DNA from 4 places in the Cytobacillus sp. FSL K6-0129 genome. Region 3 is predicted to be linked to each of the others. Evidence: riboswitches for the same ligand, from Rfam matches in the RefSeq annotation. Region 3 holds a riboswitch; each other region holds the start of a gene.
The links. Region 3 has a riboswitch for S-adenosylmethionine ahead of MHI57_RS20980 (MetQ/NlpA family ABC transporter substrate-binding protein). Riboswitches for the same ligand answer to the same signal wherever they lie in the genome.

Region 1 (3,115 bases), 440 kb from region 3:
ATTCGCTGTTCTTCTTCCCCTAATAGAAAAAGATGGAGAAATACATATTTTGTTTGAAGTACGGTCTTTATCTATGAGAAGACAGCCAGGGGAAATTTGCTTTCCTGGGGGGAAAATGGATCAAGACGATGTGGATTTAATAGAGACGGCAAAAAGGGAGACCAGTGAAGAGTTAGGTATCCCAATTGGAGAAGTCTCTGTTTTTTCAGAACTTGATTATGTAGTGACACCTTATGATACAGTGATTTATCCGTTTGTAGGCACAATAGAGAGCATCAGTGATCTTAAGCTAAATCCAGAGGAAGTGGATCAAATTTTCACAGTACCACTTGCTTATTTTTTGAAAGAGGGACCATCTATTCATTATATTGAGATGAAGCCAGAGCCTAATAGTAGCTTTCCCTATCATCTCATTCCTAATGGGGAAAAATATAAATGGCAAACGCGGAGGATGCAAGAAATTTTTTATACTTATAAAGGTCATGTGATATGGGGGTTAACAGCTAAGATACTGTATCATTTTTTGACGCTTATCCAGGATGAAAATAAATAAATTTTCAAAATGTTATTGACGATTCCCTATAAAAGGGTATATGATGTTAAACAAATAAATATGAACTTCTTATCCAGAGAGGCGGAGGGACTGACCCAGAGAAGCCTCGGCAACCAGCAATCTTTTGTATGGTGCTAATTTCAGAGGATATTATCCAAAGATAAGGAGAAGGTGAGCTCGTTAATTCAAAGCCCTTCTGCCTCTTCTAGGTAGAAGGGCTTTTTATGTGATAGAGCTAATATTTTATTGGAATATAAAATATATTCAGATTTCATATTGACGACAAATCATTTTTTGGATATAATTCTATTTGTAATTAAAGTATTAACGCTTTAAAAAATAAAATATTTCTTATCGAGAGTGACGGAGGGATCAGGCCCTATGAAGTCCGGCAACCTTCAAGCAATTGCTTGAAAAGGTGCTAAATCCTGCAGGCAGTAAATGTCTGGAAGATAAGATGAGGCAACCCCCTCTTCTTATGAAGAGGGGGTTATTTATTTTAATCATCCGACTAAAAAGTAGAGGAGAGTATATAATGACGAATCAATTTAACACTTATGATGATGAGACGATTTTATTACATGGAGGTCAATCACCAGACCCGACAACGGGATCTCGTGCAGTTCCTATTTATCAAACAAGTTCATATGTTTTTCATAATACAGACCATGCGCAAAGCCTATTTTCATTAGATGAGACGGGAAATATCTATTCACGAATCGGTAATCCAACGGTAGATGTATTAGAAAAACGTATTGCTTTATTAGAAGATGGGGTAGCGGCAGTAGCGACTTCATCTGGAATGGCAGCTATAGCTCTTTCAATTATGAATATTGCCCAAGCGGGTGATGAGATTGTTGCAGCGTCGAACCTTTATGGTGGAACATATAATCTTTTTGCCATAACACTTCCGAAATATGGGATTAAAGTTCATTTTGTTGATGGATCTGACCCTGAGAATTACCGTAAAGCGATTACGCCAAAAACTAAGGCTTTATATGGAGAGATTATTGGGAACCCAAGTCTTCATGTCCTAGATGTAGAGGCAGTTGCAAATATTGCTCATGATAATGATATTCCTCTTATTATTGATAATACTTTCGCTTCACCTTATCTTTGCAAACCAATCCAATGGGGAGCAGATATTGTCATTCATTCGGCAACAAAATGGATTGGTGGTCATGGAACAACAATTGGCGGACTTGTAGTTGATGGCGGACGATTTAATTGGAATCATGATAAGTTTCCTGGTTTTACTCAGCCAGATCCAAGTTATAACGGTATTGTTTATGCGAATGAGTTTGGTACACTCGCTTTCAGTACAAAACTTCGTGTTCAGTTGCTGCGCGATTTTGGGTCATCATTAAGCCCACATAGTGCATTTCTTTTACTCCAAGGATTGGAAACACTCCATTTACGTATAGAGAAACATACGGAAAATGCAGCGAAGATAGCCCATTTCTTAAACGCTCATCCAGCTGTTGATTGGGTCGCATATCCAGGTTTAGCAGAGCATCCAGCGCATGAACTCGCGAAGAAATATTTAAACACTGGCTTCGGTTCCATTGTGAACTTCGGTATTAAAGGTGGCCGAGATGCAGGTAAAAAAGTGATAGATACAATTGCATTGTGGTCTCATGTAGCCAATGTAGGTGATGCGAAGTCACTCATTATTCATCCGGCTTCAACCACACATCAACAGTTAAGTGCAGAAGATTTAATTAAAAGCGGTGTAAGTGAGGAACTCATACGTTTATCAGTTGGGATTGAATCGGTTAGAGATTTAACCAATGACTTAGATCAAGCCTTCTATGAAGCGACTGGTATTTCTTCGAAGGGAGAACAAAAAGGAGAAACAGCAGTAAATGATGAAGGTGTTATTCGATGGGCATTACAATCATCCTCATTAAAAGAAGATGTGGATGGCAAAGAACTGCAAAGAGCAAAAAGGATAGCTGTTGTTGGATTAAGTGGAAATCCTGCTAGACCAAGTTACCGTTTAGCAAGAAAAATGCAAAGATTAGGTTATCAAATCGTGCCAGTTAATCCAAGAGAAACAGAAGTATTAGGTGAACAGGCATATCCAAATTTAAAATCCATTCCTTTTACCATTGATATTGTGCAAGTATTTAGAAGCCCTGAAGCTGCGATAGAAGTGGCGAAAGAGGCAGTAGAAATCCAACCGAAAGTTTTCTGGCTACAAGAAGGTGTCATTTCACCAAAAGCAGTTGAAATAGCAAAAGAAGCCGGACTTGAAGTGGTACAAAATCGCTGCACATATAAAGAGGCACAGAGATTAAGAGGTTCTATTGTAACCTTTGCTTGTGAAATTTAAAACCGAGATTGAGGAGAGTCATCGATGAAAAAATGGTTCGTATTTTTAATTGTCGTTTTATCAATTGGATTCATTAGTGCTTGCGGGGATAGTGAGGCAAGCACTGATGATAGTAATGGCGAAGGAAAACCAGAAAAAATTGTTTTAGACTATGCCTATTATTCTCCAACAAGTGTAGTTTTAAAGAAATTCGGCTGGGCAGAAGAAGCGTTTGCCGAAGATGATAT
Region 2 (3,115 bases), 1.9 Mb from region 3:
TTTGTGAAGAGGGTTTTTGGTCGTCTTTTCTTTCCAATTTAAAAAAGAGGAGAGATGTAAAATGGCAGAAAAAGAAAAGCAACTTCGATTTGAAACAATTGGTGTTCATGGTGGGCTAAAACCTGATCCAGTAACAGGGGCAAGAGCGGTCCCAATCTATCAAAATAATGCTTATCAATTCCAGAATACAGAGCATGCGCAAGACTTATTTGGCTTAAAAGAAACAGGATATATTTATTCTCGTATTCATAATCCAACGGTTACTGTGTTTGAGGAAAGAGTTGCATTGTTAGAAGGGGGAACAGGCGCATTAGCATTAGCAAGCGGGCAAGCAGCCATTTACTTAGCTCTTCTTAATATTGTTCAAGCGGGTGATGAAATTGTAGCTGCCTCTAATTTATATGGAGGTACATATAATTTATTTACAGTCACTTTACCAAAGTACGGCATCAACGTTAGGCTTATCGATATTAATAATGAAGAGGAACTACGAGCAGCAATCAATGAGAAGACACGAGCTGTATTTGCCGAAACCATTGGTAACCCGAGTTTACAAGTACTAGATATTGAAACAGTTTCAAATATCGCACATGAACATGGTGTGCCGTTAGTGGTTGATAACACATTTGCAACTCCTTATCTATGTCGGCCAATTGAGCATGGCGCAGACATTGTTGTTCACTCTGCAACGAAATGGTTACTTGGGAATGGGACGACAATGGGGGGGATCATTGTTGACGGTGGTAAATTTGATTGGAACTCAGAGAAGTATCCAGGATTAAGTCAGCCGGATACAAGCTATAACGATATAGTATATAGTGAGGCACTGGGCCCTGTAGCATATATTACTAAAGCGAGAGTGCAGCTTCTAAGAGATTTAGGTCCAGCACTAAGTGCACAAAGCGCCTTCCAATTTACGTTAGGTTTAGAAACGTTAACGGTTCGAATGAAAGAACATATTGCTAATACGAAAAAAATTGTGCAATATTTAAATAATCATCCTGCTGTTAATTGGGTACTTTATCCGGGCGATGACAACCATCCTAATAAAGAATTAGCAGACAAATATTTATCTAAAGGTGCAGGGGCAGTTGTCGTTTTTGGCATATCTGGTGGGCGTGAAGCAGGTGCGAAGGTTATTAATTCGGTTGAGCTGTTCGCACATGTAGCGAATGTAGGTGATGCAAAAAGTCTTATTATACATCCAGCAAGCACAACGCATCAACAACTTAATCAAGATGGGTTAAAACAAGCAGGTGTACCTGAAGACTTAATCCGATTATCAATTGGAATTGAAAATGTAGAAGATTTGATCGATGATCTTGAATCTGCTATTGAAGCGGCAACCGGTATTGCTTCATTAAATATAAGGGTCTAACAACTATTATTTCAGATTTGACACCTACTTCAATGACATGATACTATTACACAGGTACACAAAAAAATTCAATATATTCATAGTTTGCTCTTATTTAGAGAGGTGGAGGGAAGTGCCCTTTGAAGCCCGGCAACCGTCATTTAATTGAAATGGTGCCAATTCACTCAAAGCATTAGCTTTGAAAGATGAGAGAAAGGAATTTTCATAACAAGCCTTTCTGCTCATAAGCAGGAAGGCTTTTTTTATAAACAATGGATATGCTATAAATGTGTTGGTTTTTCTGGATTGAAGAGGTGAAGTATAAAATGATTTCAATAAAAGATGTAAAAAAGATTTTCTCAACGAAAAACGGGAAAGTAAATGCAGTAGACAATGTTAACCTCGAAATTAACGAGGGTGAAATATTCGGTGTAATCGGATACAGTGGTGCGGGTAAAAGTACATTGATTCGTATGTTAAATGGACTTGAAATCCCGACGGAAGGCGTTGTATCTGTAGCTGGGAATGAAGTTTCTCGCATAAAAGGTGCTAGCTTAAGAAAGGCTAGACAAGAAATAAGCATGATTTTCCAACATTTTAATTTATTGTGGTCTCGAACAGTACGAGAAAACATTGCGTTTCCATTAGAAATTGCTGGTGTACCTAAGAAAGCGCGACTAGAGAGAGTTAATGAATTAATTAAATTGGTTGGACTAGATGGTCGAGAGGATGCCTATCCCTCGCAATTAAGCGGTGGACAAAAACAGCGAGTAGGTATTGCTAGAGCACTTGCCAATAATCCTAAAGTACTGTTATGTGATGAAGCGACAAGTGCTCTAGATCCGCAAACAACTGATAGTATTCTCGACTTACTTGTTGATATTAATGAACGTTTAGGGTTAACTATTGTGTTAATTACGCATGAAATGCATGTCATTCGCAAGATTTGCCACCGTGTGGCTGTCATGGAAGGTGGAAGAATTGTTGAAATTGGCGAAGTGCTAGATGTGTTCCAAAAGCCAAAAGAACCTATTACGAAGCGATTTGTTCAACAAGTGACCGAACCGGAAGAAACGAAGGAAACGATTACACATTTACTGAGTGCTTATCCAAATGGCCAAATTGTTCAACTTGGATTTGTAGGTGGTTCAGCGGAACAACCATTAATCACAAACTTAATTCGCCACTACAATGTAACAGTGAATGTATTACAAGGAAAGATATCCCAAACACAAAGTGGCTCTTACGGTACCTTATTTATTCATATAGATGGAGAGTCGGATGAGGTTACCCGCGCGATTGAATATATTCATTCGCAGAAGGTTGGCGTGGAGGTGATTTCCCATGCTTAATGAATGGCTACCAAATGTGGATTGGGAAAGAATGTGGGAAGCAACAAAAGAAACTTTATATATGACAAGTATTTCTGTTATAGCCACGTTTATTTTAGGAATTATTCTTGGATTACTTTTGTTCTTAACCTCTAAAGGTAATATATGGCAAAATCAGCTAGTTAATAAGATCATTGCGGCATTCGTCAATGTCTTTCGATCCATTCCGTTTTTAATCTTGATTGTGTTATTAATCCCTTTCACAAAAATGATTTTAGGGACAATGATTGGTGAAAATGCAGCATTACCAGCACTCATTATTGGTGCAGCACCTTTCTATGCAAGAATGGTGGAAATTGGCTTACGTGAAATTGATAAAGGTGTCATTGAAGCCTCTAAATCGATGGGTGCAAAAACAAGTACAATT
Region 3 (3,115 bases):
TCGACAAGTAATCCCACCCGAACATAACCTTCTCCAAAGGTCCCAAAGCCTTTTCCTGCGGCAACAGCTACATCAGCTTTTTCCAGTAAGTAGTCAGCAAATTCTTCACTATTGTATCCTTCAGGCACTGGCATCCAAGCAAAAAACGATCCTGAAGGAGACTTGCCGTGCCAGCCAACCTTTTCACAAGCGTTCATGAATGCATTTCTACGTCTCTCATATCGAGCAACAAGTTCGTCTACACTTGTTTGATCCCCATTTAATGCATCGGCTGCAGCTTTTTGAATCGCAGGGAATAAGCTTACATACATATGGTCTTGAAGAAGGTTGATGGCTTCAATGATTTGTTCATTTCCAACTGCAAATCCAATTCTCCACCCAGCCATATTATATGTTTTTGATAATGTATACATTTCAATACCAACGTCTTTCGCTCCGGCTGTGGCTAAGAAACTTTCAGGTTTCTTTCCATCAAAGCCGATAGCACCATAAGCAAAATCATGCAAGATGGTAATGTTGTTTTCCTTAGCAAAAGCAACAGTTTCTTCAAAAAATGTGGAATCAGCTGTCGCGCCTGTTGGATTATTAGGATAATTCAAAAATAGTAGGCGGGCATCCTTTTTTTGTTTTTCTGTAAATTGCGAGTAATCAGGTAGAAACTGATTTGCTTCTTTTAAAGGAAAGGTTTCGTATTTTACATTTGCCAAAACCGCACCAGATTCATAATCAGGGTAACCTGGATCTGGTAAGAGCATTAAATCTCCCTCATTGAGTAGGCATAATGGAATTTCTACTAAACCTGCTTTTGCGCCAAAAAGGATAGCTACTTCTTTTTCAGGCTCAATTTCTACCCCATATTCACGCGCATAAAAGGAAGCGGCGGCCTTCTTTAATTCATTAATTCCTCTAAAAGGAGAATATTTATGTGTCATTGGGTCTTCTGCAGCTTGCTGAAGTGATTGTACAATATGTGCAGGTGTTGGCTGGTCGGGATTGCCTTGTCCTAGGTTAATAACATCTCTGCCTTCAAGTTTTGCAGCAGCAACTTTTTGAACAAGGGAAGCAAAAAATTGTTGAGGTAATTGCTTCAAACGATGCGATAATTCCATTTTAATCCACCTTCATTCATTTAATCTATATACGAACGCATTTTATAACCAAAAAGACAAATTGTCCAGTTAATTTTATATAAAAGGAAATATTCGATTTCCTTTTTTGTTTTAAAAGAATAAAGGAAAGGTAGTTGGATCACTAAACCCATTTTCTTGGGAGATTGGATGTAGCATTATTTCGAACATTGACAAAAATAAAAGAGAGTAGTAATATCATATCATAAAAATTAAATGAAAAGCTTATCCAGAGAGACTGAGGGACTAGGCCCTATGACGTCCGGCAACCCCCAATATTGGGAAGGTGCCAATTCCTGCAGAATGATATCCATTCATTCTGAAAGATAAGGCGGAATAAAACCAATGCCTCTTTCAGATGATGAATAGTGGCTTTTTTTATTGGTTAAAATTCTGGTTACAGCTATGGGGAGGAAACATAATGAGAAAGTGGCTAATTGTTTTATTCATTGCAACTGTTTGTTTACTAACAGCATGTGGCGGAGGTTCAGACACGAGTGGAGAAAAGGTGGATGAAACGAAAGAACTAAAAATTGGTGCTACTGCCGGTCCTTATAGTGATATGTTGAAAAAAGCTATTGTACCTGGTCTAGAGGAAAAAGGATATAAAGTAACTGTCGTAGAGTTTAGCGATTATATCCAACCTAACAAAGCTTTAAATGAAGATGATATACAAGCTAACCTTTTCCAACATACAATTTACTTGGAGAATTTTGAGAAAGAAAATAACATGGACTTAGCACCATTAATTATTGTACCAACAGCCCCAATGGGGATTTACTCGAATGTGTTTAATTCAATTGATGAGATTAAAGACGGTGCAACCATTGCTATTCCAAATGACCCAACGAATGCAGCACGCGCTTTAAATACGTTAAATGACGAAGGTCTAATTACGATTGATGAAAACGCCGATCCACTAACAGTATCTGAAAAAGATGTGAAGGAGAATAAAAAGAATTTAGTTTTTCAACCGATTGAAGCAGGACAATTACCAAGATCTCTTGAGGGTGTGGATCTTGCTGCAGTTCCTGGTAACTTTGCGTTGGCAGCCGATATGGACTTATTAAGTGCATTAGCACTAGAAAATATGCTTGATGATTATCGCAACGTGGTTGCAGTTAAAGCAGACTTTGAAGATAAACAATATGCGAAAGACTTAAAAGAAGTGGTCGAGTCTGCAGAATTTGAAAAAATTATCGACGAAGAGTTTCAAGGATTTGGAAAGCCAGCGTGGATGAAATAACGAAGTAATAATAAGCAAGAAACCGGACAAAATTATATGGATTTGTCCGGTTTCTAATAATAGTTGTAGAATACTGTTAAACTTATCTGTGCATAATTTGTATTTTGGTCATTCCTGTACTTATGGATTGTCGAACAACTTTTTCATCCTGGTCATTGACGTTTTTCAACCATTTGTGAAATATTGGTTGTAAGCCGTAAAAGGAAGTGACTCTTCTATACATTTCATCTTTATTGAATTTTGTTTGATAAGATGCGAGAGCTTCTTTGGTGAATTGATCTCCGAAATCCCAATATAGCCCTGCAAAGTCAAACGCCGGGTCCCCTATTTGCGTATCTGTAAAGTCTATAATTCCTGATATTTCCTTTTTGCTTGGATGATAAAGGATATTGGCACTTGTTAGATCACCATGAATCACCACTTTTGCTTCTTTAAATTTTGACACCGCTAAAAACATTTTATCAATTTCTTCTTTTTCTGCGTCTTTTAAGAACGGAAATATTTTTTTAATCAGGGCTTGATGTAATTGCGCCCAATAATTTTCACTATGTAGTTCTTCTATATTACATTTCTTTGCTTCATCTATATCCAGACGATGTAATTCTGTAAGAAATGTTCCTAACCGCTTGGCTTCATATAAAGGAGGAGTAATCAATGAATGAGATAATGCTTGTCCTTTAATGAAGTGGTAAAAAACACCAATCATTTGTCCGTCTTTATTATAAAATGGAAGATAATTTGG
Region 4 (3,115 bases), 540 kb from region 3:
TGACAACACCATCTAATAAAGTGAAAGTCAGGTAGATTCAAGTACATGCAGCCTGATAGGTTTTTAGCTACATTGGGTGCTTGATTACTAATTGTTGACTGCATGTAACTCACTCCTTTTCATTTGCTCCATTCCATCATTTTTTATTTTGTTGTTTCTTTTTCAGAGCAAATCGTTTCTTCTCGGTAATGTCAATTTGGGTAATATCCCCTTCGTGTACAGTAATGGTGACACAACCATATTCGAGTTCCTTTAATGTTGTGAGAATGGTATGAATTTTATCTTGATCAATGTGTTTTTCCATAAAATTCTCCTTTATGGGACTTATTTTAGTCTTTTTACAAGCTCCTCTATTTCTGTAAGTGTTAACTGTTCTAATTCATGTCGCTTGAACTTTATTTCATCTATAGTAAGCATAAGGTTGATTAAGGTTTGTTTTCTCTTTGCTATCGCTTTTTGTAAAAACTTAGCCAACCTCTTTCCCCCCCCACTCGGTGTTCTTTTTTTCTTCATTCATCGTATCTAGAAATTCTGTTGTATCCTGAATAATTTTGGTCTGATCATAATCCATGGATGCTACATGATATGAGTTGTAAAGGACTCGAAGCCATTTATGATCTGTTTGAATTTCGATAAAAATACGATCTGTATTCTCTGGAGGTACAACATGATCATGGATAGACTTAAAGCATAATATTGGGCAATGAATTTGAGATAAACTTTTTCCTGCGTCACTCATTACCTTTTGTAAAGAGTGAACTGCTTTTACCGGAATATTATCGTAAGTAATTTCATGTATAGTCGGATTTTTGATATCTGGGCTACCTTCGTCAATATAGTGTTTCTCATCGTAATATCTTAAATACTCGTAATCTGGTAATGTCAGTGCAGTATTAATTAGGATCAGTCCATCCAGCTCTCCATATTTCTTAGCTAACAACAGCGCTAATGCACCGCCCATAGATTGACCTAAACAATAGACTTGTTTGCACTTCTCCTTTAATTGCTTATAAGCTGTAACAACATCATTGAACCAATCATCAGAACCATATAACTCTAAATCTCTGCTTTTTGTTCCATGTCCCGTGAGCCTTGGGGCATGAACAGTAAAACCCCTATTTGCAAGTTCCGCACCCAAGTCCTCAATGCTCTGCGGTGTTCCAACAAAGCCATGAATGAGGAGAATACCAATGTCCCCACCTTCATAATAAAAAGAATCTGCACCTGGTATAACTGTTGATTCTACTCTTTTCATTTTTTCGTCCTCCTTTATATTGCAACATTTTGGTGGACAATGGTTGACTACCATTGCCGATTTTTCCCGTTGATGTAAATCTAGCTGCACTACTGCCTTTGGAGGTCCAATCAGCAACTTTAATTCCAACTTAACAAATAGGTTTAATCAGTTTAAAAACAGCATTTGTATAGAGGAGATCATCCCTTGGTGATTAAATCATGCAAAATAAAAAACCTCTTCTGACAAGAAGAGGTTAAAGTTCCGTTCTTTATCTCTCCTTATCTTTCAAGCAACAGCTTGCTGGAATTGGCACAGTGCAATAAATTGCCTGTTGCCGAGGCTTCAAAGGGCCAGTCCCTCCACCTCTCTGGATAAGAAAAATCATATTAAATTTTATATCATTTACTCTATAATATTTATCAATATTTGTCAATTATTTTTTAAAAATTAAGATGATTTACTCATTCGCCCATCCATTCTGGCTTATGAAAACCTTTAAAGTTTTCTTCAATTACTTTTGCAAATTCCTCCGACTCTATGGCTTCAATGATATCCTTTGCCATTTGGGCGTCTTTATCTTCTTTACGAACAACAATCCTATTTTGGATTTCCTCAGGAATTTGATCCCGATAAATGGCTGTTGTTAAATCTAATCCTGCAGCAACCGCAAAGTTACCATTAACAGCAGCAAGATCAACTGATTCAAGAGACCTTGGCAGTTGGGCTGCATCTACTTCATGGAATTTCAAATTTTTCGGGTTAGATAATACATCATTTACTGTTGCATTGACTGGGTTTATATCATCTTTCAATTCTATTAAACCAGCATCACGCGCAACTGTTAATCCTCTCGCTAAGTTTGTAGGATCATTAGCAATGGCCATCGTGCTGCCATCTTTCACTTCTTCAAGGGAGTTGAATTTTTCTGAATAAATACCAATTGGAGCTGTAGGAACAGAAATAATATCTACTAGATCCATCCCTTTTTCAGTGTTAAAATTCTCTAAGTACACTTTATGTTGAAATAAATTACCATCCAAATCTCCACTATCTAAAGCAATATTCGGTTGAACATAATCATTAAATTCCTTTACTTCTACTTTGTACCCTTTTTCCTCAAGTAGTGGTGCTACACCTTGCTCAAGCATATCACTATAAGGAACTGTCGCCCCTAAGACCATCTCTTTCTTTTCTTCGCCGGATGAACCTGATGTCCCACATGCACTTAAAACAGTGCAACAAGTCAGTACAAAAAATAATAACCAAACTTTTCTCATACCCTTCACCTCTTATTTTAATTATTTATCTTTTCACCTTTACGATATTTACTTCCTGGATGACCACTCGGTAAAAGGGGCGAGCCATGAGTAAAAAGCTTTTCTCTTAACGTACCCTTTTTGTATTCCTTTTTATATAAACCACGTTCTTGTAGAATCGGAATAACAAGCTCAATAAAATCTTCCAAATCTGCTGGCGTTACTAAATGATTTAAATTAAAACCATCGACACCAGAGGCTTCAAACTGATATTGAATTTGGTCTGCTACTTCTGATGGATTGCCGACAATTATATTGTCTCTATCTAATCCTTCTAATTTTGAAATCGCTTCTTTAATCGATAGTCTTTTCTTCGCATCTTTCGTTAATGAAGCAGCTTTATAATGCCCATGCTCTGTAGCTTTAAATTCAAATGGGTTATCTAACTCATCCTTTGTAAATTCCGCAACATTATAACCGCTTGCGCCCCCAAACTGTGCTTTCGCTGCATCTGCACTCCATAATTGGTTGTATTCAGCAAATTTCTCTTCCGCTTCTTCAGTTGTCTTACCTACGATGACTGTTAGGAAAGTGAATATTTTAATATCTTCCGGATTCCTGC

Region 1: it holds a riboswitch for S-adenosylmethionine, as region 3 does, so the genes downstream of both, MHI57_RS23030 (PLP-dependent aspartate aminotransferase family protein) here and MHI57_RS20980 (MetQ/NlpA family ABC transporter substrate-binding protein) in region 3, are expected to answer to the same signal.
Region 2: it holds a riboswitch for S-adenosylmethionine, as region 3 does, so the genes downstream of both, MHI57_RS11085 (methionine ABC transporter ATP-binding protein) here and MHI57_RS20980 (MetQ/NlpA family ABC transporter substrate-binding protein) in region 3, are expected to answer to the same signal.
Region 4: it holds a riboswitch for S-adenosylmethionine, as region 3 does, so the genes downstream of both, MHI57_RS23485 (alpha/beta hydrolase) here and MHI57_RS20980 (MetQ/NlpA family ABC transporter substrate-binding protein) in region 3, are expected to answer to the same signal.

Annotation. Positions count from the first base shown of each region.
Region 1 is NZ_JBBOXM010000001.1:4,559,719-4,562,833, forward strand. Features, by position in the region: gene MHI57_RS23025 (NUDIX hydrolase) at 1-553, shown strand, start outside; SAM riboswitch class I at 620-720, shown strand; SAM riboswitch class I at 902-1,012, shown strand; gene MHI57_RS23030 (PLP-dependent aspartate aminotransferase family protein) at 1,089-2,888, shown strand; gene MHI57_RS23035 (aliphatic sulfonate ABC transporter substrate-binding protein) at 2,913-3,115, shown strand, end outside.
Region 2 is NZ_JBBOXM010000001.1:2,223,359-2,226,473, reverse strand. Features, by position in the region: gene MHI57_RS11090 (O-acetylhomoserine aminocarboxypropyltransferase/cysteine synthase family protein) at 62-1,378, shown strand; SAM riboswitch class I at 1,466-1,570, shown strand; gene MHI57_RS11085 (methionine ABC transporter ATP-binding protein) at 1,684-2,709, shown strand; gene MHI57_RS11080 (methionine ABC transporter permease) at 2,702-3,115, shown strand, end outside.
Region 3 is NZ_JBBOXM010000001.1:4,117,967-4,121,081, forward strand. Features, by position in the region: gene MHI57_RS20975 (pyridoxal phosphate-dependent aminotransferase) at 1-1,109, opposite strand, end outside; SAM riboswitch class I at 1,350-1,460, shown strand; gene MHI57_RS20980 (MetQ/NlpA family ABC transporter substrate-binding protein) at 1,549-2,373, shown strand; gene MHI57_RS20985 (aminoglycoside phosphotransferase family protein) at 2,456-3,115, opposite strand, start outside.
Region 4 is NZ_JBBOXM010000001.1:4,655,299-4,658,413, reverse strand. Features, by position in the region: gene MHI57_RS23500 (hypothetical protein) at 1-104, opposite strand, end outside; gene MHI57_RS23495 (YezD family protein) at 137-304, opposite strand; gene MHI57_RS23490 (hypothetical protein) at 325-474, opposite strand; gene MHI57_RS23485 (alpha/beta hydrolase) at 467-1,255, opposite strand; SAM riboswitch class I at 1,513-1,615, opposite strand; gene MHI57_RS23480 (MetQ/NlpA family ABC transporter substrate-binding protein) at 1,699-2,514, opposite strand; gene MHI57_RS23475 (LLM class flavin-dependent oxidoreductase) at 2,532-3,115, opposite strand, start outside.